DNA from 3 places in the Friedmanniella luteola genome. Region 2 is predicted to be linked to each of the others. Evidence: riboswitches for the same ligand, from Rfam matches in the RefSeq annotation. Region 2 holds a riboswitch; each other region holds the start of a gene.
The links. A riboswitch is a leader RNA that binds a small molecule or an ion and turns the genes downstream of it on or off. The one in region 2 is predicted to bind S-adenosylmethionine.
Positions count from the first base shown of each region.

Region 1: linked by a shared signal. The riboswitch ahead of BLT72_RS13630 (aminotransferase class V-fold PLP-dependent enzyme) and the one ahead of thrC (threonine synthase) in region 2 are both predicted to bind S-adenosylmethionine.
Region 3: linked by a shared signal. The riboswitch ahead of BLT72_RS02190 (cysteine dioxygenase) and the one ahead of thrC (threonine synthase) in region 2 are both predicted to bind S-adenosylmethionine.

Region 1 is NZ_LT629749.1:2,892,289-2,901,971, forward strand. Features, by position in the region: gene BLT72_RS13610 (LLM class flavin-dependent oxidoreductase) at 1-436, opposite strand, end outside; gene BLT72_RS13615 (NtaA/DmoA family FMN-dependent monooxygenase) at 433-1,836, opposite strand; gene BLT72_RS13620 (LLM class flavin-dependent oxidoreductase) at 1,833-3,056, opposite strand; gene BLT72_RS13625 (glutathione S-transferase C-terminal domain-containing protein) at 3,053-4,018, opposite strand; gene BLT72_RS13630 (aminotransferase class V-fold PLP-dependent enzyme) at 4,015-5,415, opposite strand; SAM riboswitch class IV at 5,452-5,566, opposite strand; gene BLT72_RS13635 (hypothetical protein) at 5,681-5,920, opposite strand; gene BLT72_RS13640 (LLM class flavin-dependent oxidoreductase) at 5,917-7,008, opposite strand; gene BLT72_RS13645 (FAD/NAD(P)-binding protein) at 7,010-8,989, opposite strand; gene BLT72_RS13650 (GNAT family N-acetyltransferase) at 9,161-9,683, shown strand, end outside.
Region 2 is NZ_LT629749.1:611,472-621,154, forward strand. Features, by position in the region: gene BLT72_RS02855 (Gfo/Idh/MocA family protein) at 1-516, opposite strand, end outside; gene BLT72_RS02860 (DUF3263 domain-containing protein) at 621-929, shown strand; gene BLT72_RS02865 (hypothetical protein) at 926-1,411, opposite strand; SAM riboswitch class I at 1,516-1,629, shown strand; gene thrC (threonine synthase) at 1,640-2,941, shown strand; gene BLT72_RS02875 (MoaD/ThiS family protein) at 2,938-3,213, shown strand; gene BLT72_RS02880 (GAP family protein) at 3,219-3,935, opposite strand; gene BLT72_RS02885 (TetR/AcrR family transcriptional regulator) at 4,002-4,679, shown strand; gene BLT72_RS02890 (helix-turn-helix transcriptional regulator) at 4,640-5,623, opposite strand; gene BLT72_RS02895 (TIGR03086 family metal-binding protein) at 5,724-6,335, shown strand; gene BLT72_RS02900 (RecQ family ATP-dependent DNA helicase) at 6,519-8,576, shown strand; gene BLT72_RS02905 (ROK family protein) at 8,650-9,585, shown strand; gene BLT72_RS02910 (inositol monophosphatase family protein) at 9,587-9,683, shown strand, end outside.
Region 3 is NZ_LT629749.1:458,833-468,515, reverse strand. Features, by position in the region: gene BLT72_RS02205 (mycothione reductase) at 1-583, opposite strand, end outside; gene BLT72_RS02200 (ATP-binding protein) at 687-2,015, shown strand; gene BLT72_RS02195 (response regulator) at 2,002-2,718, shown strand; SAM riboswitch class IV at 2,782-2,899, shown strand; gene BLT72_RS02190 (cysteine dioxygenase) at 3,068-3,586, shown strand; gene BLT72_RS02185 (rhodanese-like domain-containing protein) at 3,583-3,984, shown strand; gene ccsB (c-type cytochrome biogenesis protein CcsB) at 4,105-5,112, opposite strand; gene resB (cytochrome c biogenesis protein ResB) at 5,114-6,778, opposite strand; gene BLT72_RS02170 (cytochrome c biogenesis CcdA family protein) at 6,778-7,491, opposite strand; gene BLT72_RS02165 (TlpA family protein disulfide reductase) at 7,539-8,147, opposite strand; gene BLT72_RS02160 (histidine phosphatase family protein) at 8,147-8,821, opposite strand; gene hemL (glutamate-1-semialdehyde 2,1-aminomutase) at 8,826-9,683, opposite strand, start outside.

The DNA.
Region 1 (9,683 bases), 2.3 Mb from region 2:
CCCGCCACAGGCGCCGGAAGAGCTCGTACCCCTCGGCGTTGCGCGCCCACTGGTCCTCGGGCGTGACGGCGAACAGGTCGCGCTGGGCCGTGCCGTTGCCCTTGCCGATGATCAGCTCCAGCCGACCGCCGGACAGGTGGTCGAGCGTCGCGTAGTCCTCGTAGGCCCGCACGGGGTCGAGCAGGCTCAGGATGGTGACGGTGGTGAACAGCCGGATCCGCTCGGTCCTCGCGGCGATGTGGCTGAGCACCACCGGCGGGGACGAGGAGATGAACGGCCGCTCGTGCCGCTCCCCCACGCCGTAGCCGTCGAAGCCGAGCTCTTCCGCCAGGACGGCGTTGTCGACGACGGCGCGGTAGGCGTCGGTGGTCGACCTCTGGACCCCGGTGACCGGGTCGGGGAGGTGGGTGATCAGGGTGATGGCCAGGAACTTCACCGGGCCACCTGCCCGTCGACCAGTGACCCGTGCCCTGATCCCGTCGAAGGACCGGGCTCGGGGAGCGCGAGCCCGAGGTGGTCGCGCAGGGTGGTGCCCGCGTACTCGGTGCGGAAGGATCCCCGCTCCTGCAGCAGGGGCACGACCGTGTCGGCGAAGCGGTCGAGCCCGCCGGGCGTGAGGTGCGGGACGAGGATGAAGCCGTCGCTGACGTCGCCCTGGACGAAGTCGTCGATCCTCGTCGCCACCGTCTCCGCCGAGCCGATGAAGGACTGGCGCCCGGTCACCTCGATGACCAGCTCGCGCAGGGACAGGTGCTCGGCCTCGGCCCGCTCGCGCCACGCGTGGGCCGTGCCGACGGGGTCGCGGAACCGGCGGACGCTGGCCCGGCCCCGGGCGATCGTGTTCTCCCCCACCACCGGGTCGAAGGACGGGAGGGGGCCGTCGGGGTCGTGGTCGCTGAGGTCGACGTTCCACAGCTGCTCGGCGAACTTGATGGCGGTCTGCCCGCTGACCTGCTGGCGGCGGACGTCGTGGGCGAGGTCGGCGGCCTCGGCGTCGGTGTCGCCCAGGACGAACGTCGCCGCGGGCAGCACGACCAGCTGGTCCGGCCGTCGGCCGTGCCGCGCGAGCCGGCCCTTGACGTCGGCGTAGAAGGCGCGGCCGGCGTCCCAGGTGGCGTGGCCGGTGAAGATCGCGTCGGCCGACGCCGCCGCGAACTCCCGGCCCTCCTCGGAGTCCCCCGCCTGGAAGATCACCGGACGGCCCTGCGGGCTGCGGGGCGTGCTGAACGCCCCGCTGATGTCGAAGTGCTGGTCGACGTGGGAGAACCCACCCACCTCGGGCCGGCTGAGGAACGCACCCGACCCCTGGTCGGCCACCACCTCGTCGCCGCGCCAGGAGTCGAAGAGCGCGAAGGCGGCGTCGAGGAAGTGCTGCGCCCGGGCGTACCGCTCGTCCTGCGGCAGGTAGCCACCGCGGCGGAAGTTCTCGCCGGTGAAGGCGTCCCACGAGGTCACGACGTTCCAGGCCGCGCGGCCGGCCGACAGGTGGTCGAGGCTCGCGAACTGCCGCGCCACCTCGTAGGGCTCGTTGAAGGTGGTGTTGATGGTGCCGGCCAGGCCCAGCCGGTCGGTGACGGCGGCCAGCGCGGCCAGGACGGTGAACGTGTCCGGGCGGCCGACGACGTCGAGGTCGTAGATCTTCCCGTTCTGCTCCCGCAGCCGCAGCCCCTCGGCGAGGAAGAAGAAGTCGAACTTGGCCCGCTCGGCGGTCTGCGCCAGCTTCCGGAAGGAGCTGAACTCGATGTGGCTGCCGGCGGCCGGGTCGCTCCACACGGTCGTGTTGTTGACGCCCGGGAAGTGGGCGGCGAGGTGGATCTGCTTGCGGGGGCGGGTCATCGGAGCTCCTCGGCGGCGTAGCGGTTGAGCGGGCGGGACAGGCCGAGCAGGCCGCGCAGGGTGTCGGCCTCGTAGGCCGTGCGGAACGCCCCGCGGTGCTGCAGCTCGGGGACGAGGGCGTCGACGATGGCGTCGAGGTCGTCCGGGAGGGCGGCCGGCCGCAGCCGGAAGCCCGTGAGGCCGGCCTCGGCCCGGGCCAGCAGCAGGTCGGCCAGCCCTTGCGGGGTGCCGACGAAGACGTCGGCGTCGCTGCTGAACGGCCGGCCGGACCAGGCCTCCAGCTGCTGCCAGCGGCGTTGGGCGCGGTCGGCGTCGGGGTCCAGCGAGACGACCAGGTCGGCCCACACGTGGCCCGCTCCCCCCTGCCCCGTGCCCTCGCGTCCGGCGGCCTCCCGGTGCCACGCGATCTCGGCGACGTCGGACGCCACGCCCGCGTTGTCGAACGGGGTGACGAAGACGACGTCGGCCGCGCGGGCGGCGAAGGCCCGCGGGACGGCGGCGTGGGCGAGGGCCGCGACCACCGGTTGCCCCTGCGGCGGGCGCGGCGTGATCGAGGGACCCCGCACGTGGAACCAGCGACCCGCGAAGTCGACGGGGTGGAGCTTGTCGCGGTCGACGAAGCGGCCGGTGGCGACGTCACGGATCTCGGCGTCGTCCTCCCAGCTGTCCCAGAGCCGGCGGACGACCTCGACGGCGTCGCCCGCCTCGTCGAACAGGTCCTGCAGGAGCTGGGCGACGGCGGGGTCGTCGCGCTGCCGCAGGTCGAGCCGCGGGACGTCACGCCGGCCGAAGTGCGCCGCCTCCTCCGGCCGCGGCGAGACCTGCGCCCGCCAGCCCGCCCGGCCCTCGGACACGTGGTCCAGCGTCGCGATGGCCTTGGAGACGTGGAACGGCTCGGTGTGGGTGACCGTGGCGGTCGGCACCAGCCCGATGCGGGAGGTCAGCGGGGCGACCCGCGCGGCCACCAGGACGGCGTCGAGGCGGCCGCGGACCTCGTCGGTGCGGCCGTCGGGCCGTCCTCCGGGACCGGTCGAGCCCTGCAGAGCCAGCGCGTCCTCGAAGGTGACGAGGTCGAGCAGGCCCTCCTCGGCGCGCCGGGTGAGGTCGACCCAGTAGCCGGCGGTCAGCAGCTCGGCGGGGCGGGCCGAGGGCAGCCGCCAGGCGGCGGGGTGCCAGCCGGCGCCGTCCAGGGCGACGGCGAGGTGCAGGGGGCGGGTCACGGGTGGCTCCTGACGGGGCTGGAGGGCAGGAAGGACGGGGAGGTGCCGGGCGCGCTGAAGCTGGCCCAGCGGGTGGTGGCGCGGAAGGCCGGCAGCTCGGCGAGCCAGCCGGCGTACCGGGCCAGGTGCGGCCAGGCGGTGAGGGGCGGGCCGACCTGACCGGTGGCGTTGGTCTGCACGTCGTAGCGCGCCAGGGTCACCCACAGCCGGAAGTCGGCCTCGGTCAACCCCTGGCCGACCAGGAAGCTCCGGTCGGCGAGCAGGTCGTCGAGCCGGGTGAACGCGGCGAGCAGGTCGGTCCGGGCCTGCTCGGCCGCGGGACCCTGGCCGCGGGCCCGGCCGGCGCCCCGGTTGACCGCCGGACCGACCCAGGCGTCGAGCTCCTCGATCTCGGCGCGGAGGTGCGCGGGGTAGGTGTCGACCCCCGGCCAGCGGGAGCCGGTGAACTGGGTGGCGATGTCGATCCCCAGCGTCACGAAGTCGTTGCTCACCACCCGTCCGGTCGTGGTGTCCCACAGCGTCGGGACGCTGATGTGGCCGTCGAAGCCGGGCTCGGTGGCCTCGTAGGCCTGGCGGAGCAGCGTGAAGCCGTTGACCGGGTCGGGTCCGTGCGTCTCGCGGAAGGCCCAGCCGCGGCCGTCCCGGGCGTCGTCGACGTAGGAGACGCCGATCGCCCCGGGAACCCCGGAGGGGGGACGACCCCCCTCACCCCCCGACGAGCCGAGGAGTCCGTTGGCCGCGATCTGCAGCACCACCCGCTGCGCCCAGGGGCAGAACCAGCCGGCGTAGAGGTGGTAGCGGCCGGGTTCGGCGTGGAAGGCGGTGGAGCCGTCGGAGCTGAGCCGGCCGGTGAAGCGGTAGAGCGGCCGCGGGTCCTCCGGGCGCTGGTGGATCCGGTACTCGCCGTGGCGCTCGGTGTCGACGGGGCTGGCGAAGCGGGTGCTGGGCGTGGTGAGGGTCATCGGGGTTCTCCGGTGGGTGCAGGGGTGTCGGCGGGGGTGCACGGTGAGGACGGGGCCGCGGACGGCTCGTCGAGACGACCGGCGCCGGTCCACCAGGCGGGCAGGGGTCGGGGGTCGGGTGAGGGTCGACAGCTCCCGGCCGCGCTGGTATAGGTCCAGCGGGGCCCGTCGGCCCGCAAGCGGTCGAGGGCGTCGAGCAGGCGGTCGACGTCGGCGGAGCTGCTGCCCACCCCGAGGCTGGCGCGGACGGCGCCGTCGGACGCTCCCAGCCGGGCCAGCAGGGGGTGCGCGCAGAACCGGCCGTCGCGGACGCCCACGCCGTGCTCGGCGGAGAGGAAGGCAGCCACCTGGGCCGCCGCGAAGCCGGGGACGGTGAAGCTGACGACGCCGACCACGTCCGCCGCGTCCGCCCAGATCCGCAGCGGCTCGAGGCCGCGGTCGCGGAGCCCGTCGACGAGGCGGCGGTGCAGGACCGCTTCGTGGGCCCGCACCCGGTCGAACCCGACCGCGCGCAGGGCGCGGCAGGCTTCGGCGAGAGCCGCGACGCCGAGCACGTTCGGGGTCCCGCCCTCGTGCCGCTCCGGGCTGGCGGCCCACGCGGTCGCGGTCGTGGTCACCTCGCGGACGGCGCCGCCCCCGGCCTGGTGCGGCGGGGCCGCGTCCAGCCAGTCCCGGCGGCCCACCAGGGCGCCCGCCCCGAACGGAGCGTAGAGCTTGTGCCCGGAGAAGGCGACGTGGTCGAGGTCGAGCCCGGCCACGTCGACCCCGCGGTGCGGGACCAGCTGCGCGGCGTCGACGACGATCCGGGCGCCGTGGGCGTGGGCCAGGGCCGCCAGCCGGGCCAGTGGTGGCACCTCGCCCGTGACGTTGGAGGCGCCGGTGACCGCGAGCAGGGCCGCCGGCCGCCGGCCGAGCTCGGCGGCCAGGGCGGCCTCGGTCGCGACGACGGTGTCGTGGGCGCGGACCACGCGCGCCGTGCCCCGCTGCCACGGCAGCAGGTTGGCGTGGTGCTCGACGTCCAGCACCACCACCTCCCCCGGGACAGCACCGCTGAGCAGGGTGAGGGCGTCGGTGGTGTTGCGGGTGAAGACCACCACGTCGTCGTCGCGAGCGCCCACGAACCGCGCCACCTCGGTGCGGGCCTGCTCGTAGAGCCGGGTGCAGACCTGCGACAGGTAACCCGCGCCGCGGTGGACGCTGGCGTAGGAGGGCAGCACCGCGGTGACGTGGTCGGCGACCGCCTGCAGGGCCGGAGCGCTGGCCGCGTTGTCCAGGTGCACGGAGCGGGCGCTCCGCCCGTCGACCAGGGGGACGGACTGGCCGCGGCCGACGACCGGCAGCAGCGGGGCGACGTCGTCCGCCGCGCGGGTCTCGACGGGGTGGGTGAGCAGGCTCATCGCGGACGACCTCCGGGATCAGGACCCCGGGGCCGGGGTCCGCGCTTGCCGGCGCCCGGTCAGACGCCAGCCGTGTCCTCACCCGGGGCACCCCACCGCGGAGGAGGGTTGCCGGCCAGCAAGCCGGGGCTTGACGCTGGCGCTCGTGACACCAGGAACTATACCCATGCGTTCCTGTAGGGATTACCCGGTTCCAGATCGTGGACAGCCGTCTCACGGGAACCGACGAGCCGCGCGACGCAGCCCGGGTGGGAGCGGCCGCTCCCTACTTCAACAGGGTCGACAGCCGGGCGGCCCAGACGGTGGCCGCCGCGTCGTCCCCGCGGCGTGGGGCCGAGCCCCAGGCTCCGCCCGCCGGCCCCCGGGGTGGCGCGCCGGGGACGGCGAGCCCGACCATGGCCGCGAGGTCACCGACGCCCGGCAGCCACGGCCGACCCGGTCCGGGGCGGGGGCCGTCCGCGGCCGGCCGCTGCTCCGGCGGCCGGTCGGGACCTGCGGACCTCATGCCGCCACCGCGTCCCGGCGCGCCACCTCGGCCCGGACGAGGGGGATCACCTGGTCGCCGAAGTCGACCGCGTCCTGCAAGGTGTCGTAGCCGCGGGCGGAGATGATGTCGACGCCCAGGTCGACGTAGGCCAGCAGCGCCTCGGCCACCTGGTCCGGCGTCCCGACCAGGGCGTTGGAGTTCCCGGCACCGCCGGTGGCCTTCGCCGTCCCCGAGTACAGGATCGTGTCGTGCCGGTCGCCGCGGTCGGCGATCTCCAGCAGCCGCTGCGAGCCCGTGTTCTCGGGAGCGCCGGGCGCGCGCCGGAACTGCTGGCCACCGGACTTCAGCGTCTCGATCCGGCGCACGGTCTCCTCGGCCTTGGCCCAGGCCTGCGCCTCCGTGGGCGCGAGGATCGGCCGGAACGCGACCTGGATCCGCGGGGGGGTCGTCCGGCCGGCCGCCGCCGCCTCGCGACGGACCCGCTCGATCTGCTCCCGGGTGTCGGCCAGCGGCTCGCCCCAGAGGCAGAACACGTCCGCTTCGGCGGTCCCGACGGCGTACGCCGCGTCGGAGGAGCCGCCGAAGCTGATCTGCGGCCGCGGCTGCTGGACCGGGAAGACGTCGGCGACGAAGTCCGCGAACCGGTAGTGCTCGCCGGTGAAGTCGAACGCCTCGTGCCGGGTCCACACCTGCTTGAGGATCTGGATGTACTCCCGGGTGCGGCCGTACCGCTCGTCCTTGCCCAGGAAGTCGCCCTCGCGCTGCTGCTCGTGGTCGCTGCCCCCGGTGATCATGTGCACGGTCACCCGGCCGTCCGCGATGTGGTCGAGCGTGGCCAGCGTCTTCGCGGCGAACGTCGGGATCGAGAGGTTCGGCCGGTGCGCGACCAGGACCTGCAGCGTGTCCGTGCGGGCGGCGATCAGGGCGGCCGCCTGGGCCGGGTCGGGTGATCCGGACCCGTAGGCCGTGAGGACCCGGTCCCACCCGTGGTCCTGGTGGGCCCGCGCGAGCCGGACGGTGTAGTCCGGGTCGAAGCTGCCGCCGGAGCGCGGGTTGGTCTCCGAGCCGTCGTGGGTGGCTCCGATGCCGAGGAACTCGATGGGCATGTCACTGTCCTCCTGGGCCGCCGGGCGCGGCGGTCGGGTCGTCGATCGGGGGCGGGTCGGGAAGGGGCGCGAGCGCGAGCAGCGTCCGCGCGACCTGGTCGTTGTGGCGGTGCACCGGCCCGTTGCTGGCGGGCCGGGCGAAGGCGGCGGACTTCACCGTCGTGTGCATGCCGAGGGCGAACCGGCGGGACGCGCTGGACCCGTCGGCCCGCCGCAGCCGGTGGGCTGGGTCGACCGCCAGCTGCCCGGTCTCGAGGCGCTCGCCGTCGGCTGCGGTGAGGACCTGGCCGACCGCCTCCCCGCGGGCGGCGAGGGCGGCCAGCAGCGGGTCCTCGGTCCGGCCGAGGTCGAAGGCCGGCAGGGTGGCGTCCACGAGCGTGCGGGCCCGCACCTCCCCGGGGACCGTCGTCGAGCGGGCCACGAACGCGCCGCGGTCGGGGTCGGTGCTGATCTCCAGGCCGCCACCGAGGAAGGCGACGACCCCCGCCTCCTCGAGGGCGAGCAGCTGCTCCAGCCGGTCGGGCGGGGGGCCGCTGGCGTAGAAGCTGAAGAAGCCCATGAACCAGCCGAGGAACTCCTGCACCAGCGAGCGGGGGTCCATCTGCGGCGAGGCCAGGGCCGGTCCCAGCACGGGCAGCACCGCCAGCAGCGCGTGGAACGCCCCGAGGTCGGCGCTGAAGGCGACGTCCTGCCGCCGGGCCAGGTCGGCCCGGACGTAGGAGCGGACGAGCCGGGCGAGCTCGGCGCGGTCGGCCACCTGGCGGTCCCGCAACGGTCGGTCGAGCGCCGCCAGGTCGAGGCGGTCGGCCGGGTCCGGCACGACCGTCGCGATCCACTGCGCGTACCCGGCGCTCCCCCACTCCAGGTCGGCGAAGGTCGCCGCGAACTGCGGCCAGGGCACTCTCACCCGCCCGGGGTGGCCCTGGGCCAGCTCGAGGTAGTAGGCCCAGGTCACCTCGCGGCCGACCAGCGGCCAGAGGTCGCGGAGGAACGTGATCGGCCGGCCCTGCTCCAGCAGCGCGGTCACGGCACCGGGGGTGCAGAAGGTGGTGGCGGCGGGTCTCGGCGCCTGCAGGCGGTACATCGGCTTGGCGTGGTACGGGACGCCGCGACGGGACCCGACGAGCAGCCGGGGCTCGGCACCGGAGGGTTCGTAGCGGAGCCGCGCGCCGTCGTCGTCGGTCGGGTCGGTCAGGAACTTCCCGCCCCGGCCCTCGGTCAGCAGGATCATCAGGTCGACGAAACCGAGCCCGAAGCCGCGGACGAGGACGTCCTCGCCCGCCCCCACCGGGCCGAGGTCGAGGTCACCGCCGTAGGCGGGTGGCAGGTAGGTCAGGCCGTGGTCGTCCGCGAACGCCGCGAGGGCGGCGTACGGCGGCGCCGGCGCGACGTCGACGTGGCTGGTGAGCAGCACCACCGCGTCCGCGAGCAGCGTCGCACCGTCGTCGAGGACCACGCGGTCGCGTCCTCCGGCGTCCGACCGCACGACGTCGACCGCCCGCTGCGCGTGGCTGGTGATCGTCATCCCGGCCGGGGCGCGCGCGACGGCCCGGTCGAAGGCGGCGGCGAGGTACGCGCTGGCCAGCCGGCGGCTCGGGAAGTCCAGCGGACCCAGCGCCGCCGCCTCGGCCACCAGGGCGGCGTCGGGGAGCTCCGCCCCCTCGCTGCGGCACCACGCGAACAGGGTGGGCCCGCTGGTCACCGGCCCGTCCATCGTGACGCTCGCGTCCACGAACGCCGTCAGGTCCTCGGCGGTCGTGTTGAGCCGGAGCAGCTCGGACTGGTCGTCGCGCCACACCCGGCCGGGGCCGGGCGGGAACGGGTCGACGAGGTGCACCTCGACGGGGCCCCGGTCCAGGACTGCGGCGTTGCTGACCAGCCGCTCCAGCAACCCGGCGCCCCGCGGGCCCAGCCCGACCAGGACGAGCACCAGGGACGCGGCGCCCGCCGTCCCCGTGCCGTCGTCCTCAGGCTCCACCACTTCGTCACCAATCTCTGCAGACTTGGTAGGGAATACTACCGACGGAGGCCGTCGGGGCCAGAGGTGTCCGCGGACCGAGCAGGGGGGCCGGGGAGGTCCTGGGCCCACGGACCGCGCCGCGACCCCGGGGGACGGAGGAATAGACCCGGTGACGACCCGGTTGGCCGCCCCATGACCCTCCCCACCGCCGAGTCCGCGGCGCAGGGCACCGCGGCGGCGCACCCGCTGGACGCGGCCACCTGGGCCTCGCTGACCGGCCCCCACCGCCGGCTCGCGGAAGGTCGGGGACGGGCGCGCCGCTACCCGCCCGACCTCTCCCCGTTCGCCGCCCTCTCCTCTCCCGACGACGAGCGTGCCTGGGCCGACCTGCACCACCTGCAGGGGCCCGACCAGGCCGTCCTCCTGGCGGGCCCGCCCGGCTTCACCGACGCGCTCCCCCGCGGGTGGGCGGTCGACGCGGTGATCCCCGGCGTCCAGCTGGTGGCGACCCCGGCGCACCGCACCGAGCCCGACGACGAGGCGTTCGTCATCAGTGCCGCGGACGCCGTCGAGGCCGCGGAACTGGTCGCCAGGACCGAGCCGGGACCGTTCCGGGCCCGGACCCACGAGCTGGGCACCTACCTCGGGCTGCGCCGGCGGGGCCGCCTCGTCGCGATGGCCGGCGAGCGGCTGCACCCGCCCGGCTGGAGCGAGA
Region 2 (9,683 bases):
GAGCAGGCGGTGGCTGTCCGGGCCGTCGAAGGCGAAGCCGAACTGGGCGTCGACGTGCCGCACGTCCCCGAGCTCCCCGGACGCGACGAGCTCGGCCGCGTGCCGGATCAGCGGGTGGGTGCGCGTCCACATCGCCTCCATGACGAACAGGCCGCGCTCCTGGGCCAGCGCCAGCAGCTCCTCGGCCTGCGCGGGAGCCACGGTCAGCGGCTTCTCCACCAGGACCGCCTGGCCGCCCTCCAGGCAGAGCTTCGCGGAGGGGAAGTGGTCGTTGTGCGGGCTGGCGACGTACACGACGTCGACGTCCGGGTCGGCGGCGAGCTCCTCGTACGAGCCGTGGCTGCGGCGGACGCCGTACTCCGCGGCGAACGCGGCGGCCTTGTCGGCCGACCGCGAGCCCACCGCGACCAGCGTCGCCTCGTCCGGCAGCAGGGCCAGGTCCTTCGCGAGCACGGAGGCGATGTGGCCGGTGCTGAGGATGCCCCAGCCGGTCGTGGGGGCGTCGGGTTCAGTCACCCCGCCATCGTGGCGCATCCGGGTGACCGGGACGACGCCGGTCTGTGGTCGCCCGCCTCGCCGGGGTGAATGACACCCGTGTGGTTTGCCCCTACGATGGCGGCATGGTCAGCGCCTCGAACCCGTCGCTCGAGAGCCGTGAGCCCTTCGGTGAGCTCAGCGAGCGGGACGCCGAGATCCTCGCCTTCGAGCGCCAGTGGTGGAAGTTCGCCGGCGCCAAGGAGCAGGCGATCCGGGACAAGTTCCAGATGTCGGCCACCCGGTACTACCAGGTGCTGAACGCGCTGATCGACAAGCCGGAGGCGCTGGTCCAGGACCCGCTGCTGGTCAAGCGGCTCCGCCGGCTGCGGTCCACCCGGCAGCGCAACCGGTCCGCGAAGCGGCTCGGCATCGACCTGACCATCGACTCCTAGGTCCTCGGCCGCGGGCGCCGTCGGCTGAGCGCCGCCCGCGCGGCGGGCACCAGCGGCCGCACCGGCACCTCGCGGTACCCGCCCAGCGCCAGCCCGGCCCGCCGCTCGAAGACGTTGGCGGCCGCCCGGTCGCCGGTCCGCAGCACCGACCAGACCAGGCAGACGCCGTAGGCGGGCAGGAACGGCAGCCCCGCGCACCAGAACCACTGCCAGCTGTGCCGCTCCTCGTGCTCCAGCAGCGCCGGCCGGTGCGCGTCCCACCGGCCGGCGGTGACGAGCACGTCCCCCACCGTGAACGCCCCCGCCACCGGGAACGGCAGCCGGTACCCGTCCGCCAGCAGCAGCCCGCGCGGCCCTGGACGCACCTCCGCGCGGCCGAGCCGGGCCACGGCCAGCCCGAGCACCGTGCTGAGGTTCACCCGGTTCCCCAGCCGCCGCACGCGGTCGGGTCCGCTCAGCTCGGCCGGATGTCGAAGACCCATGACGGAACCGTAGCGCGCGCTCACTGTCCCGGATGGCGGACGCCGTTCCCACCTGTTGGGACCGCGATGTGCCCGCGTCGGAGACCCGCACGTAGGGTGAACCACGTTCATCCAGAGGGGATGAGGGAACGGCCCTTTGACTCCCCGGCAACCGCCTGGCCAAACCAGGAACGGTGCCAACTCCGCCGTGGTCGAACGTCGGCCACGACAGATGAAGAAGGAACAGGAATGACTGCGCTCGCAACCCCCTCGGCCACCTCGGCCGGGGTGCCCGCTCCCGCCGGTGTCCGGCCCGGAGCCTTCGGCAACGCCACCCACCTCGTCTGCCGCGCCTGTGGCGAGAAGAGCTCGCTCGGCCCGTTCTACGCCTGTCTGGAGTGCTTCGGCCCGCTCGAGGTGGGCTACGACTTCCCGACCATCACCCGCGCGCAGCTCGAGGCCGGTCCCAAGAGCATCTGGCGCTACGCCCCGCTGCTGCCGGTGCCCGCCGACATCGCCACCTTCCGCTCGACCGACCCGGGCTACACCCGGCTGCTCGACGCCGCGAACCTCGCCGCGGACCTGGGCCTGCGCAAGCTGTGGGTCAAGGACGACTCGGGCAACCCGACCCACTCCTTCAAGGACCGCGTCGTCGCCGTCGCGCTGTCCGCGGCCCGCGAGCTGGGCCTGCACGTGCTGGCGTGCCCCTCGACGGGCAACCTGGCCAACGCCGTGGCGGCCGCCGCCGCGCGGGCCGGCATCAAGTCGGTCGTCTTCGTGCCGGAGAACCTCGAGCACCAGAAGATCATCGCCTCCGCCGTCTACGACACCACGCTGATCGCGGTGCAGGGCAGCTACGACGACGTCAACAAGCTGGCCAGCGAGATCGCCGCCGAGGAGGAGGGCTGGGCGTTCGTCAACGTGAACGTCCGCCCGTACTACTCCGAGGGCTCGAAGACGCTGGCCTACGAGATCGCCGAGCAGCTGGGCTGGCGCATCCCCGACCAGGTCGTCATCCCGGTCGCCTCCGGCTCGCAGCTGACCAAGATCGACAAGGGCTTCGCCGAGCTGGTCACGCTCGGCCTGGTCGAGGACAAGCCGTGGAAGATCTACGGCGCCCAGGCCACCGGCTGCTCGCCGATCTCCCAGGCCTACCGCGCCGACCTCGACTTCGTGCCCCCGGTCAAGCCGGACACCATCGCCAAGTCGCTGGCCATCGGCAACCCGGCCGACGGGCCGTACGTGCTGGACGTCGTCCGCCGCACCGGCGGCCTGATCGCCGACGTCGACGACGAGACCGTCGTGCAGAACATCCAGCGGCTCGCCCGCACCGAGGGCGTCTTCGCCGAGACCGCCGGCGGCGTCACCGTGGGCGTCACCGCGAAGCTGATCGCCGACGGAGTCCTCGACCCCGACGCCGAGACCGTGGTGATCAACTCCGGGGACGGCCTCAAGACCCTCGACGCCGTCAGCGGCCGCGTCGGGCCCAAGACCACCATCCCGCCCCGTTACGACGCCTTCACCGACTTCTGGAAGGGGCTCGACCGATGAGCGCCACCGTCCGCATCCCGACGATCCTGCGCACCTACACGGCCGGGGCCGGTGAGGTGTCCGCCGACGGCGGCACCCTGGCCGAGCTGCTCGACTCGCTCGAGGCCCACCACCAGGGCATCCGGGCCCGGATCCTCGACGACGCCGGCCAGCTGCGGCGCTTCGTGAACGTCTACGTCGGCGACGAGGACGTCCGCTTCTCCGGCGGGCTCGAGGCCCCGGTTCCCGAGGGCGCGAAGGTCTCGATCATCCCGGCCGTCGCCGGCGGCTGACCGCCTCAGGCGTCCGGCAGCAGCGCGCCGACGGCGTCGAGCCCGACCAGGACGCCGATGACCCCGACCACCCACGCGCTCGCGCCGGCGGTCCTCGTCGTCAACCAGGCCTCGAGCCGCGCCAGCCGCGGCTCGAGGCGCCGCCCGCCCGCCCGCCGCACGGCGAGCAGCACCAGGGCGGGTGCCACCATCACCGCCACGTAGCCGGCCAGCACGGCGAGCTGCGTCGCCCGGCCGACGCCGGCGGTGACGATCAGCCCGACCGCGCCCAGGTAGGGGAGCATCGACGCGACCTCGACCGCTCCGGCCAGCAGTGCCACCCCGACGACGACGGGCAGGGTCGCGTCCGCCCCGAGGGCCCGCCGGCGCCAGGCCGACGGCCGCCTCGGCGGCAGGCCGCGGCGGGCGCGGCGCTTCGCCGCCATCCTCGGGTCGAGGACGAAGGACAGCACCACGAGCGCGACTCCCAGCGCGAGCTGCGCCGCGCGGGCGACCCGGGACTCCAGCAGGGGTCCGACGACGGCGACCGCGGCCTCGGCGCCCAGCATCAGCAGCACCCCGACCCCGAGGTAGAAGACGGCGAGCACGCCCAGGTGCACGACCACGTTCCGGGTCCTGACCCGCGGGCTCAGCAGCATCATCAGCGGCAGCACGAGGGTGCCGAAGCTGGTCGAGTCCACCAGCGCCAGCCCGAGGAGGGCGGCGAGGACGGCGACGGACATGAGCTGCTCCTGATTTAGCACGACTGTGTCATAAACCTAGCAGTACGGCTGTGCTACAAAAGCCGCATGCCCAAGCTGGTCGACCACGAGGAGCGCCGGCGTGACCTCGCGCGGGCGACGTGGCGCGTGATGACCCGGGAGGGTGTCGGGGCGGTGTCGGTCCGGACCGTCGCCGCCGAGGCCGGCCTGTCGACGGGCGCGCTGCGGCACTACTTCCCCGACCAGGCGAGCCTGCTGCTCTTCGCGGCGGAGCACACCGTGGAACGGATCGGCGAGCGGATGGCTGCTGAGCTGGCCGACCGTGACCGGGCCCCGATCGCCGTGGTGCAGGGTCTGCTGGAGCAGCTGCTGCCGCTGGACGCGGAGCGGGAGGCCGAGGTCGCGGTCTACTTCGGGCTGATCGACCTGACCCGCCTGGCGCCCGGGCACCAGGACTTCCGCAGCTGGGCGTTCCGGGAGAGCCGCCGGCTGATCCGCTCGCTGGTGCTCTGGCTGGCCGGCGGGCCCGAGCCGGAGCCGGAGCTGCTCCTCAGCACCCGGACCCGCGGGGCGGAGCCGCTCGCCGACCCCGCCCTGGAGGCGCAGGCCCTCATGCTGCAGGTGCTGCTCGACGGGCTGGCCGTGCAGGGCCTGCTGCACCCGCAGCTGATGGACGCGGCGACCCAGCGCGCGGTGCTCCGTCGCGAGCTCGAGCGCGTCGCCGGTCAGGACGGGTCGGCGGCCGGCGACCGGACGTCGGGGTAGGCAGCCAGCAGCTCCTCGGCGACCGCCACCATCATCGTGAGCAGCTCGGGCGGGGCCAGGGCGCGAACCGCCGACCCGAGGCCGGCGAGCACCCCGACCGTCGGGCGCAGCACGTGCACCTCGACCTCGAACACCACGGGCGGCCCGTCGTCGAGCACCCGCGGCCGTCCCGCGCCCTGGCTGGCCAGCAGGGTCAGCGCGAGCTCGTAGCGCGCCGGGTCGCAGGACAGCCGGATGGTGTGGCCGGGCGGGCCGGCGAACTGCGACCGCAGGTCGCCCCACAGCGCCCGGAGGTCGAGGTCGGCGGGCCGGCTGCTCGGCTCGTCCAGCACCGTGGCGGCGAGCACCCGGGAGAGGCGGTAGGACCGGGGGCGGCCCCCGTGGCCCGCGATCAGGTACCAGGTGCCGGCCGCCTGCAGCAGCCCGTAGGGGTCGACGGTCCGGACGCCGGTGCGGGTCGGGTCACGCGGCCGGTAGGTCAGCCGGAGGCGGCGGTCGGCCAGCACCGCCTGCTGCACGGCGTCGAAGTGCTCGAGCTCCTCGGCGGCTCCCCACCAGCCGGTGAGGTCGACGAGCACCCGGTCGCTGATCCGGGCGGCCGACCGTCCGTGCTCGGGCGGCGCGGAGCCGGCCACCTTGCGCAGCGCGGAGGCGAGCGGCCCGGCCAGCCCGAGGGAGTCCGCCGGCACCCGACCGGTCAGCAGCAGGGCCTGCACCTCGCTGGCGGTCAGCTCCTCGACGGCGGGCCGGTAGCCGGGCAGCAGCGAGAAGCCGCCGCCGCGGCCGCGCTCGGCGACGACCGGCACCCCGGCGGTCGACAGCGCCTCCATGTCGCGCAGCACCGTCCGCGGCGTGACCTCCAGCCGTCGCGCCAGCTCCGTCGCGCTGAGCCGGCCGTGCTGCCGCAGCAGGCCGACGACCTGGAGCAGACGGTCCGCGCGCACGGTCCGAGCATCGCAGACAACCATGACAGGAGGTGTCAGGTATGGCGTTCGAGGATGGTCGCAGACGGTCCCGACCGGGGCCATCGAGCCGAGGAGAGCCATGACCGCCACCCAGATCGACGCCCCCCGCACCGCGGACGACCCGCGGCCCGCGCTCGCCCGCACCCAGGCGTGGATCGTCGGGCTGCTGGCCACCGTCACGCCCGAGCAGCTCGCGCTGCCCACCCCGTGCACCGAGTTCGACGTCGCCGCGCTGGTCCGGCACCTGTACGGCGTCGCGGACCGCGTCGAGGCCCTGGGCCACGGGCAGCCGGCCGCGTCGGTGCCCGCCTTCGCCGAGGCGCTGCCCGACGACCTGGCCGCCGGCTACCGCGAGCGGGCCGCGCGCTCGCAGGCCGCCTGGGCCGACGACGCCGCCCTGAGCCGGGTCGTCGTCGCCCCGTTCGGGCCGCTGCCCGGCGCGCAGGTGGTCGGGGTCTACGTCAGCGAGCAGCTGACCCACGGCTGGGACCTGGCCGTGGCGACCGGGCGGCCCGCCGAGGCCGACGCCGACCTCGCCGCGCTGGCGGAGCGCTCGATCCGCGCCGTCCTGGACCCCCTGCCGCGCGGCGGGCCCGTCCCCTTCGGGCCCGCCGTGGCGCCCTCGGCCGACGCCGGTCCGACGGCGCGGCTGGCCGCCTACCTGGGCCGGTCGCCGGCTCCCGCCGCCTGAGGCAGCCCTCGGTCCTCGCCTCGCTGCCGGTCAGAGCGTCGCCGACCCCGGGTCGACGCACGTCGGGCGGACCGGTCCTGGGTGGGGCTGTGGCCGACCGTCGTCCCCAGCCGGGTGCTCGGACTCGTCCACAGGCCCGGAGGCGGGGCGAGCGATGGCGGCGCGGGCGGGCAGACTGCAGGTATGCCAGCAGCCACCCAGCGCACCCCCGCCGCCGACGTCCTCGGTCGGGTGATCACCACGATGGCCGGCCCGGACGCCCGTCCCCGTGAGGACCAGGTCCGGGCGGTCGAGGAGCTGGTGGAGCGCAACCAGAAGGTCCTGGTGGTCCAGGCCACCGGCTGGGGCAAGTCGGCGGTCTACTGGGCGGCGACGGCGGCGCTCCGGGAGCGCGGCGCCGGGCCGACGCTGGTGGTGTCCCCGCTGCTGGCCCTGATGCGGGACCAGATCAGCGCCGCCGAGCGGGCCGGGCTGCGGGCCGCCACCGTCAACTCCACCAACATCGACGACTGGGCGCGGGTGATGAGCGAGCTGCGCGCCGGCGAGACCGACGTCCTGCTGATCAGCCCCGAGCGGCTCTCCAACCCGGTGTTCGCGGCGCAGCTGCCCGAGCTGCTCGGCTCCTGCGGGATGCTCGTGATCGACGAGGCGCACTGCGTCTCCGACTGGGGCTTCGACTTCCGGCCCGACTACCAGCGGCTCACCCGGACGCTGCTGGCGCTCGCGCCCGGCACGCCGGTGCTCGCCACCACCGCCACGGCCAACGAGCGGGTCACCGCCGACGTGGCGGCCCAGCTGGGGGAGCAGACCGTCACGCTGCGCGGGTCACTGGCCCGGGCCTCGTTGACGCTGGCCGTCGTGCCGCAGCTGACGGTGCTGCAGCGCTACGCCTGGGTCGCCGAGGCGCTGCGCTCGCTGCCCGGCTCGGGCATCGTGTACGTGCTCACCGTCGCCGAGACCGAACGGGTCACCGGCTTCCTGCGGGAGCAGGGCCTCGACGTCGCCGCCTACTCCGGGCAGACGCCCAACCGGGAGGAGCTGGAGGACCGGCTGCGGGCCAACCAGGTCAAGGCCCTCGTGGCCACCTCGGCGCTGGGGATGGGCTACGACAAGCCCGACCTCGCCTTCTGCGTGCACCTCGGCTCGCCGGGCTCACCGGTCGCCTACTACCAGCAGGTCGGCCGGGCCGGCCGGGCCCTGGACGACGCGCTGGCCGTGCTGGTCCCGGCCGAGGCGGACGAGCGGATCTGGGAGTACTTCGCCACCGCCGGGATCCCCGACGAGCACCAGGTCGAGCGGATCCTCGACGCCCTGGGTGAGGAGCCGCAGACCGTCCCCGCACTGGAGGCGGCCACCGGCCTGCGACGCGGCAAGCTGGAGAGCACGCTCAAGATCCTCGCCGTCGACGAGGCGGTCGAGCGCCGCGCCGGCGGCTGGGTGGCCACCGGTCAGGCCTGGTACTTCGACGAGGCCAAGTGGGCGGCGCTGCGCAAGGTGCGGGCGGCCGAGGCTGACCTGATGCGCTCCTACGCGCACGGGGAGGGGTGCCTGATGCGCTTCCTGCAGCAGGCGCTGGACGACCCGGACCCCCGCCCCTGCGGACGCTGCTCGGTCTGCACCGGACGGCTGCCCGCACCGGGCGCGGAGCCCGACCCGGAGATCGTGGCCGCGGCCGCCCGCTTCTTCCGCGGCCAGGACGTCATCGTCGAGCCCCGCAAGATCTGGGCCTCCGGGCTTCCCGACCGCAAGGGCAAGATCGGCTTCCTGGCCCCCGGACGGGCGCTGGCCTTCGCCGACGACCCGGCCTGGGCCGAGGAGCTCGGCCGGATGTGGCAGCGGGACGCCCCGGCCTCGCCCGAGGTGCTGGCGGCCATGGTCGAGGTGCTGAAGCGCTGGTCGAAGACGTGGCAGCGCCCGGTCGCGGTGGTGCCCATGCCGTCGCGGAGCTACCCGACGCTGATCGGCTCGGTGGCCGAGCACCTCGCCCGGATCGGCCGGCTGCCGCTGGTCGACGCCCTCGCCGTCAGCGGCCCCGCCCCGGCGGTCGACGCGTCCAGCTCCACCCGGGCCCAGGACCTGCTGCGGACGACGACGCTGCACCCCGACGTCTCCTTCGACGGGCCGGTGCTGCTGGTCGACGACCGGATCCGCAGCCGCTGGACGCTGACGGTGGCCGGCTCCCTGCTGGCCGGGGCCGGCGCGACGGCCGTCCTGCCGCTGGCGCTGCACCAGCTGCCGTGAGGGTCGACGGCCGGGAACGACCGGCGGCCGCTAGCCTGCCGGGACCAACGGGCGGTCCGGCAGCGTGACCGCGGTGACCGGAGCGGAGGACCGGATGCTGGTCGGTGTCGACTGGGGCGGGACCAAGATCGAGGTCGTCGCCCTCGGCGAGGCCGGCGCGGAGCTGGCCCGCGTCCGCGTCGCCACCCCCCGCTCGGACTACGACGGCTGCCTGGCCCTGATCGCGTCCCTGGTCGGCCAGGTGGAGTCGACCACCGGCCGGACGGGGACGGTCGGCGTCGGGCTGCCCGGCAGCCTGGACCCGCGGACCGGCCTGGCCAAGGGGGCCAGCTCCACCTGGCTGAACGGCCGTCCGGTGGAGTCCGACCTCGAGCGCGTCCTCGACCGGCCCGTGCGGACGTCCAACGACGCCGACTGCTTCGCCGTCTCCGAAGCCGTCGACGGGTCCGGGGCCGGGTACCGGGTGGTGCTCGGGGTCATCATCGGCACCGGGACCGGGGCGGGCATCGCCATCGACGGGCGGGCCCACCACGGGCCGAACAACAGCGCGGCCGAGTACGGCCACAACCAGCTGCCGCGTCCCGACGTCAGCGAGATCCCCGGCCCGGCCTGCTACTGCGGCCGGCACGGCTGCGTCGAGCGGTGGGTGTCGGGGCCGTCCTTCGCCCGCGACTACCACCAGCACGCCAGCGTCGACCTGATCGACCCGCCCCGGCTGAGCGCCAAGGAGATCCTCGAGCAGGTCCGGTCCGGGAACCGGCTGGCCCAGCTGGTCTGGGACCGCTACCTCGACCGGCTCGCGCGGGGTCTGTCCATCGTCGTGAACACCCTCGACCCCGACGTCATCGTGCTGGGCGGCGGCATGTCGAACATCCCCGAGCTGTACACCGGGCTGCCGGCCCGGGTGGCCGGAGCCACCTTCTCGCCCTGCTTCTACACCCCGATCGTGCCCGCCACCCACGGTGACTCCAGCGGCGTCCGGGGCGCGGCGTGGCTCTGGAAGGACTGACGTGCACGACGACGACCTGACCCGGCTGGCGTTCGCGACCGAGCTGATCCGCGAGGCCGGCACGGTGGCCCTCGGCTACTTCGGCCGCCTCTCCACCC
Region 3 (9,683 bases), 150 kb from region 2:
CGACGGTGACCCGGGTGCCGTAGGAGGAGAAGACGTGGGCGAACTCCGCACCGATGTAGCCCCCGCCGACGATGACCATCGAGCGGGGCAGCTCCGGCAGCCGCATCACGGTGTCAGAGGTGTGGTAGCGGACCGAGTCGAGGCCCGGGACGTCCGGGATGATCGGGCGGCTGCCCGCCGCCAGCACGAAGCGGTCCGCGGTGATCGTCTCGTCCCCCACCCGCAGCGTGTGCGGGTCGAGGAAGTGGGCGGGCTCGCGGAAGACTATGACGTTCTCGTTGGACGAGCGCCACTTCAGCCCGCCCTCGGAGATCGGGTCGATCCGGCCGAAGATGCGGTCGCGGATCTCCGCGAAGTGTACGGCGCGCAGCTCGAGGTCGACGCCGAGACGGGCCGCGTGCCCGGGGCTGGCGGCCAGGTCGGCCGGGTGCACGAACATCTTGGTGGGGATGCAGCCGACGTTCAGGCAGGTGCCGCCGAACACGCCCTTGTCGACCAGCGCGATGGAGAGGTCGGCGAACCGCTCGTCGGGGATGGAGTTGCCGGAGCCCGAGCCGATGATGACGAGGTCGAAGTGCTGCACCCCGCCATGGTGCCAGGCGGGGCCGCGTCCGCCGCCGCAGACGCCCCTCCGCTGGCGGCCGGGCCTCCTTGCCGCCGTCCGGGACGGACGGCACCATGTGCTGGTGAGCACGGGGTGGGGCAGCCAGTGGGGGCAGGGGCGGCGCGGCCGGCTCGCCTACCTGACCATGCTGCGGCGCTCCAGCACCTACAACCTGCGCGCGACCGCGGTGCGGTGCGTGGCCGTCGCGACGGTCGGTGCCGGCGCCCTGCACAGCGACCGGTGGCCGTCCGCGCTCCTGCTGTGGCTGCCCGCGGCCGTGTGCGTGGTGCTGCAGCTGGTGCAGGCCCACCACGAGCGCGCGGAGTCCCTCCCCCGCCGGTGGCCGGCGACGGCCCTGCACGCCGACCTGAGCCGCAAGAACGGCCGGCACGCCATCGCGGTGGAGACCTACGCCGAGATCGTCGGCGGGCTGCTGCTCGTCGTGCTGGCGTCCTGGGTCGCGACCGACCTGCCGCCGCTGCTGCGGCTCGTCATGCTCGCGGCCGCGGTCGGGCACTTCACCAGCACCGCCTGCGCGATCTTCACCGACCACGCCTGGTTCAACCCGGACGAGCGGGGCCGGCCCGTGTGGCACGAGATGCTGCGCTGGGTGTCCGGCCCGCTGACCGCCGGGCTGGTCAGCGTCCTGGCGCTGCCCGCCGACTGGCCGGAGAGCACCTGGCTGGCCGCCGTCGTCGTCTGCCTGACCCCGCTGCTGGTCTCGCTGCGGGTCCGCGACGCCGACCTGGCCCTCGCCCACCTCGCGCCGCTGGTCGCGGAGGAGGCCCACGCGGGCCGGGAGCTGGTGATCAGCGAGACGCACGGCGCGCTGTCGACCCACCTGCGGCTGCTCGAGCAGGAGGCCCGCGGCGTCCGGTCCAGCGCCCCGACGCTCTACGAGCTGGCCGTCAGCGCCAACGCGCGGCTGCGGGAGACGATGACACTGGCCCGGATCGGCGAGGTCAGCTCCACCACCCCGGCCAGCCTCGCCGCCTCCGTGCTCACCCTGGCCCGGGCCGTCGGGGCCGAGGTGAACGTCGACATCGACGCCGACCACCTGGGCCGCGAGGACCGCGAGCTGGCCCGGATCGTGCTCAGCGACCTCGTGGGCAACGCGGTGAACGCCGGCGCAGGGCTGATCGCGGTGCACCTGGCGCAGCGTCAGGGACTGCTCGTGATAGAAGTCGAGGACGACGCGCCGCCGATGCCCGTCGGGGTGTGGAAGAGCCCCGGGACCAGCTCGGCGCGGCTGCAGACCCGGCTGGCGGGGCTGCAGGGGTCGCTGACGTGCGAGGAGGAGGCCGGGACCAAGACGGTCCGGGCCCGGTGGGTGCCCCAGGGCGCCGCGGCCGAGAGGAGGCAGGGCGACGACCACGACGACGACGTCGGCGGGCCGGGTGCTGCTGGTTGACGACGTGCCCGGGGAACGGGCCAACTTCGAGCGCGCCTTCGGCCGCGGCCTCACCGTCGCCCCCGGGGTCGACCAGCTCAACGAGCTCCTCCGGACGGGGCACAGCTGGGAGGTCGCCTTCGTCGACTTCAACCTCAGCTCGCGCACCAGCACCGGCCTGACGGCGCTGCTCCGGCTCCACCTCGAGCGCCCGAGCACCCAGATCGTCACCTACAGCCAGTTCACCGAGAGCGGTCGGACGCTGTACGCGGCCGCCGCCCGGCACTGGTTCGGGGCCGCGGCGCTGCTGGACAAGACCCGCAACGACCCGCACACCCTCATGCACTACCTGACCGCCCTGCGGATCGGCCAGAACCCCACGCCGACGCCCTGGCAGCGCCGGCTGCAGTGGTCCCCGCTGCTGGACTCGCTGCTGGCCGACGCCTCGTGGGTGCGGATCTGGGGCGCGCTGCGCGAGGCCGCGGGCGACATGGCCCGGGTGGCCGAGCTTCTCGGCGTCGAGCCCGGCAGCCTGCGCGGCTTCAAGGACCGGGCCACCGAGGCGGCCATCCAGTTCAACGAGAAGTTCCACGACGTGCCGCACCCGGGCCGGACGCGCAACAAGAAGGGGATCCTCGCGGCCTTCGCCGCCGAGCACCGGCACTTCCTCACCGCCCCCGACCTGTCGACGGTGATGTCCCCGGGGTCCCGCCGCCGCGGCTGAGCATTCCCCATTGTGAGACAAGGGTTTGTCGGGAATGCCGTTGGCGGCCTACGCTGACGCCCAGGTCATGAGTGCCAGCTGCACGAGCCCCGGCTCGCTGGCCAGCAACCCTCCGGTACGGCGGGGTGCTCCGGGTGACGACCAGGTCGGCGACCCCCTCGGGCGTCGGCAAGCGTCCAGTCGGAGGAGTCCCCGGGTGAACCAGCACCTGCACGGGCGGTTGCACGTCGACCTGTGCCGCACCACCAGCATGGCCTGTCCCGCCGCGCCCAGCCTCGGCTGAGCGCCCGCCGCGACCCCTTCCACCCGCACGTCCGCCGGCCCTGCGCCGGATCACAGGAGACCCCGCATGTCCATCACCGCCCGTCCGCAGCCGACCCTGCCGTCGGCCCGGCTCCGCCGCCCGGTCCCGGCCCAGATCGCGCGCCGCATCGCCGACACCCCGGCCCTCTGGCGGCCGCTGGTCCGCTTCGACGCCCACAGCCGGTTCGCCACCCGGCTGCCCGCCACCGCCGACGACCACGAGGTCTGGCTGCTCACCTGGCTGCCGGGCCAGGGCACCGCGTGGCACGACCACGGCGGCAGCGCCGGAGCCTTCGCCACCGTGCAGGGCGTGCTGACCGAGCAGCACGCCACCCCGGCCCGCGACGACGAGCCCGCCAGGGTCGTGCCCGGCGCCCGCCGGCTGGTCGCCGGCGGCGTCCGCCCCTTCGGGCCGCGGCACGTCCACCAGGTCGTCAACGCCGACGCACTACCAGCCGTCAGCGTCCATGTCTACGCCCCGTCACTGACCGAGATGACGGAGTACACCCGGCACGGATCGCTGCTACATTCGTCCGGATCGCAACTGGCCGGGGTGAATTGGTGAGCGTCCTCATCCCGCCAGCCATCACGACCCGCACCGGTCGCAGGACCATCCAAGAAGTGCTGGAATCGGCCCGGGGGCGCCTCGCAAGGCTCACCCCAGCACAGGCCCGGATCCTCTGGACGGCCGGTGCGGTCGTGGTGGACATCAGGCCGGCGGCGCAGCGCGCCGCCGAGGGCGAGCTGCCCGGAGCCCTGCTGGTCGAGCGCAACGTGCTGGAGTGGCGGTTCGACCCGGCCAGCGACGCCGCCCTGCCGATCGCCTCCTACGACCTCCAGGTCATCGTGCTGTGCCAGGAGGGCTACACCTCCAGCCTCGCCGCCGCCGCGCTGCAGGACCTGGGCGTCCACCGGGCCACGGACGTCGTCGGCGGCTTCGCCGCCTGGCGCGAGCTGCTCTGAGCCGTCCGCGCGAGGCGGCCGCCGCCTGCCCCTCAGGGCGACGACACCACGCCGCACGATCAACTCCCTCCCGCACGCCCTGCAGGACGGGCGGCGCGGAGTTCGTCGTGCGGGAGCGGGTCAGACGCCGGCGTAGGAGTGCAGGCCGGACACCAGCAGGTTGATGCCGACGAAGTTGAACCAGAACGAGGCCAGGCCCAGGATCGCGATGGCGGCGGCCTTGCTGCCCCGCCAGCCGGCCGTGGAGCGGGCGTGCAGGTAGCAGGCGTAGATGACCCAGGTGACGAGCGCCCAGGTCTCCTTGGGGTCCCAGCCCCAGTAGCGGCCCCAGGCGTACTCGGCCCAGACGGCGCCGGCGGCGACGGTGAAGGTCCACAGCGGGAACGCGAAGGCGTGGAAGCGGTAGGTCAGCAGGTCGATCCGCCGGGCGGTGGGCAGCAGCGCCAGGTACCCGCGGACGGTGCCGCGGTCCTCGGCCCGCTTCTTCACCAGGTAGAGGATCGACATCAGGCCGCCGACGTTGAAGGCGGCGCCGGAGATGGCCGCCGCGACGATGTGGATGACGAACCAGACCGAGTGCAGCGCGGGGACCAGCGGGGCCACGGCCACGTAGAAGACGGTGACGGCCAGGCCGTTCGCGACGGCGGCCAGCAGCGTCAGCGGCAACCCGAGCCAGCGGATGCCGGCCTTCCACACCATCAGCAGGTAGGCGGCCACGACGAAGACCATGGCCGTCGTCGTGAACTCGAACATGTTGCCCCACGGCGCCCGGCCGGCGGCCACCCCGCGGGCCAGCACGCCCACCAGGCTGAGCAGGAAGCCGACCACCGTGAGGCTGACGCCGATCCGGCCGAACTGCTCGACGCGCTGCCGGCTGCCCGGCGCCTCGTCGGCGGGGTCGTCGGCCACCGCGTCGGCGGCACCGGTCCCCGCCGGGGCCTCGACGCCCCCGAAGACGGTCTCGCCCCGCGCGCCGACCCCCACCAGCTCGCCGCGGGTCCGGGTGGACGCGCCGGCCGGGGCCACGCCGCGGGCCGAGGCCCACTCGGCGGCGTGGGCGAACATCGCCAGCATGTAGACCACGACGGACGTGACCAGCGCGATGCTGGAGAGCTGCTCAGGGTTCATCTCACTGCTTCCTCAGGGGTGGTGCTGCTGGAGAGGGTTCGCGGTCCGGGGCGTCGGGGGATGCGTCCGCGCCGCCCGGCGGGGCACCGCCGAGGGTCTCGGCGAGCTCGTCGACGTCCTCGGTCAGCCCGCCGCGGGCGTCGGCGCGGTCCAGGCCGCCGACCTCGAGCAGCCGGCCGCCGTCGGGGCCGTCCACCACCCGCACCCAGACGCGGCGCGGCCGGATGAACAGCGAGAAGCACAGGCCGAGGACGGCGAAGGCGATGGCCAGCAGGGAGATCGGCACCCCGGGGGAGTCGCCGACCTGCAGCTTCACCCAGCGCTGCCAGCCGTCCATGGTGATCGTGCCGCGGCCGTCCGGCAGCTCGACGGTGGCGCCCTCCTGCAACGCGATCCGGAACGGCGCGCCGTCGGCGTCGACCATCTCGGTCATCCCGGTGGTGTCGAGGGAGTAGACGTTCTCGGGCTCCCCCGTCTCCACCTTGGGCGGGCCTGACCAGCCGTTGATGAACAGCGCCGGGTTGAGCGCGTCCGGGAAGCCCGACGTCGGGGCACTGCCGTTCGTGGTCACCGCCGTCGGCAGGAAGAAGCCCTCGAAGGCCAGCCGCTCGGGCCGGGCGTCGGGGGCCTTGATCGCGCCCGCGGAGGTGAACTGGCCGTCCTGGGGCAGGAAGGGCACCGGGCCGGAGAACGCGACGTCGCCGTTGCCGTCGCGGATGGTCACCTCCGGCGCGTAGCCGTGGCCGACCAGGTGCACCGTCGTGCCGCCGATCTGCAGGGGCTTGTTGACCTCGAGCGTCTCGGCGTGCGGCGCCTGGCCCGGCGCGTCGGTGACCTCCACCTGCGCGCGGAACAGCCGGGCGGCACCGCGCTGCACCGGGCCGGTCTCGAAGGCGACGTCGAAGCTCTTGACCACCACGCTGAACGGCTGCAGGTCGGACTCGTCGAACTGCGCGCCGGCCTGCAGGTCGTCGTACTGGGTGAGGTTGTTGGCGAACCCCTGGCCGACGATGACGACGCTGGTGCCCCGGAACCCGTAGAGGCTGGCCAGGGCGACGCCGAGCAGCACGAACAGCAGGCTGATGTGGAAGACGAGGTTGCCGGCCTCCCGCAGGTAGCCGCGCTCGGCGGCGACCGAGCCGTCGTCGCGCACGTCGACCCGGTAGCGGCGACGACGGAGCTCGGTCGCGGCGCGGTCCAGCACGCCGGCGTCGTCGGTGACCTCGGTGCGGGCGTAGGCGGGCAGCCGGGCCAGGTTCCGCGGCGTGCGCGGCGGCCGGGCCCGCAGCGCGCGGGCGTAGACCCCCACCCGCGGCACGATGCAGCCGACCAGGGACACGAACAGCAGCAGGTAGATGGCCGAGAACCAGGCGGAGGTGAAGACGTTGAACAGCCCCACCCGCTCGTACAGCGGGCCCAGCGTCGGGTTGTCGCGGATGAAGTCGGCGACCCGGACCGGGGAGACCGCCCGCTGCGGGACCAGCGAGCCGGGGATGGCCGCCAGGGCCAGCGCGAAGAGCAGCACCAGCGCCGTCCGCATGGACGTCAGCTGGGTCCAGACGAAGCGGGCGCCACCGCGCCAGCCCAGCCGGGGAGCGCCGCCCGGGCTGTCCGGCGGCGGCGGGTCGGCGGCGGCCGCGGGCTCGCGGACCTGGGTGTCGGTCATCAGATCACCGGGACGAAGGAGGCGAAGGTCTGGCGGAGGTCGGCCGTCAGGGTGGTCCACAGGCCCGTCACCAGCAGCACGCCGACGACGACCATGGCGATCCCGCCGACCCGCAGCAGGGTGAGCTGGTGGCGGCGCAGGAACCCGACGGCACGCGCCATCCGGGTGTAGACGAGGCCGGCGACGACGAACGGGACGCCGAGGCCGAGGGCGAAGACGAAGGCCAGCAGGCCGCCGCGCAGGGCCGTCGCCTCGGAGAAGGCCAGGCTGTAGACGACGCCCAGGGTCGGCCCGATGCAGGGCGTCCAGCCCAGCGCGAACACGACGCCCAGCAGCGGAGCGGCGGCGACGCCGGCGGCGGGCAGCCGGGAGAGGCGCAGCTCGCGGCGGCCCAGCTTCAGCACGCCGGCGAAGACCAGGCCGAGGGCGATCGTGACGACGCCCAGCACCCGGCTGATCAGCTCCGCGTGGGTGAGGAGGGCGGCGCCGAGGCTGCCGACCAGGGTGCCGGTGGCCACGAACACGGCGGCGATGCCGAGCACGAACAGCGACGTCCCCGCCAGCATCCGACCGCGCCGGGCGGTGCCACCGAGCACCTCGGCGGCCCCCAGCCCGGTGGCGTAGGAGAGGTAGCCGGGCAGCAGCGGCACGACGCACGGCGAGAAGAACGAGACGAGCCCGGCCAGCAGGGCGACGGGGACGGCGAGCACCATGGAGCCGCCGACGGCGGCCTCGGCCCAGCCGGCCAGGTCCAGCGGGGTCACTCCGCCGCCACCTCGTCGATCATGGTGACCAGCGTGAGCTCGGAGATCTCGCCGAGGACCCGCGCCGCGAGGCGGCCCTCCTTGTCGATGATCAGCGTCGAGGGGATGGCCGAGGGCGGCAGCGTCCCGGCGAAGACCAGCAGCGCCTTGCCGTCGGGGTCGTAGATGCTCGGGTAGCCGATGCCGAAGGCCCGGACGAAGGCACGCGCCTGCGCCGGGTCGTTGTCGCGGGTGGTGATCCCCAGGAACTGGGCGCGACCCGCCGTCTTCGCGCTGGCCTTCGCCAGGGCGGGGGCCTCGGCCCGGCAGGGGGCGCACCAGGAGCCCCAGACGTTGACGACGACGACCTCGCCCCGGTAGTCCTCGGTCGAGAGCGGCTCGTCGTCCAGCGAGGTGCCGCTGACGACCGGCAGCACGGTCCGGTCGGCCGGGGCGATCTGGGTCAGGTTGCGCCGCACCCCGACGTAGCCCTCCTGCCCGGCGCTCCGGGTGCCCTCGTCCGCGCCGGTCGCCGAGCACCCGGCGAGCACGACGAGCAGCACCGCGGCCACGGCGGCGCGCAGCAGAGCGGCCGGGGCGGCGTGCGGGCGACGAGGGCTGGGCACTAGGAGCCTGCGACGAACTTCTTCGGCACGGGGGCCGAGTACAGCGCGGCGGCGGGCTCGCGGTAGGCGACGGCGCTGACGCGGCCGTCGACGAGGGTCACCGAGGTGATGCTGGCCAGGCGGCACTCGCGGCGCCGCGGGTCGTGGAACAGCCGCCGGCCCTCGGCGTCGCAGCGGGCCATCCAGATCGGCAGCTGGTGGGAGACGATGACCGCCTCGTGCCCCGCCGCGGCCGCGGCCGCGTCCCGGACCGCCAGCCGCATCCGGGCGACGATCTCGCGGTACGGCTCGCCCCAGGTGGGCCGCAGGGCGTTGCGGAACAGCCACCACGTCTTCGGGTTGCGGGCCAGGGCGCTCGCGGTGACCTTGAGCCCCTGCAGCTGGTTGTCGGCCTCGACGACCCGGTCGTCGGTGGTGACCGGCAGCCCGAGGGCCTCGGCGAGGGGCTCGATGGTCTCCTGGGCGCGCTCCAGCGGGGAGCAGCGCAGGTGGACGACGTCGCGGGAGCGCAGGTCCTCGGCGACCAGGCCGGCCATCGCGCGGCCGAGCTCGGACAGGTGGTAGTCGGGCAGCCGTCCGTAGAGCAGTCCGGCGGGGTTGTGCACCTCGCCGTGGCGGACCAGGTGGACGACGGCCCGGGTGCCGGCGGGGGACGCGGGGGGAGACGTGGTCACTGGCTCATCCTCTCCCGCCCGCGGCCGCCGCCGCGGCAGCCGCGGCCCGCGGCAGGGCGTCGACGACCCGGTCCAGGGCGGCGTCGTCGTGCGCGGCGGAGAGGAACCAGCCCTCGTACGCGCTGGGCGGCAGGTAGACGCCGGCGTCGAGCATGGCGTGGAAGAAGGCCGCGTAGGCCGCCGTGTCCTGGGTCGCCGCGGTGGCGTAGTCGGGGACGGCGGTCACGCCCTCGGGCACGAAGAAGACGCTGAACAAGTTCCCGGCGGCCTGGATGACGTGCGGGACGCCCGCGGTCGCCAGCGCCGTGGCCACCTCGGCCTGCAGCCGCGCCGAGGCCCGGTCGACGTGCGCGTAGACGGCGTCGGTGGCGAGCCGGAGCGTCGTCAGGCCCGCCGTGCTGGCCACCGGGTTCCCGGACAGCGTGCCGGCCTGGTAGACCCCGCCGACCGGGGCGAGGCTCTGCATCAGCTCGGCGCGGCCGCCGAACGCGGCGGCCGGGAAGCCGCCGCCCATCACCTTGCCGAAGGTCATCAGGTCCGGGACGACGCCGTCCAGGCCGTACTGCCCGGAGCGGTCGATCCGGAAGCCGGTCATCACCTCGTCGGACACGAACAGGGCGCCGTGCTGGTGGCACAGGTCGGCGAGGAACCGGTTGAAGCCGACGCCGTCCTCGACGCCTGGCGGGACGACGCCCATGTTGCCGGCGGCGGCCTCGGTGAAGAGGCAGGCGATCTGGTCGCCGTAGGTCGCGAAGGCCTCGCGGACGGCGGCCCGGTCGTTGTAGGGCAGCACGATCGTGTCGGCGGTGGTCGCCTCGGTCACACCGGGCGAGCCCGGGATCGCCAACGTGGCGACGCCCGA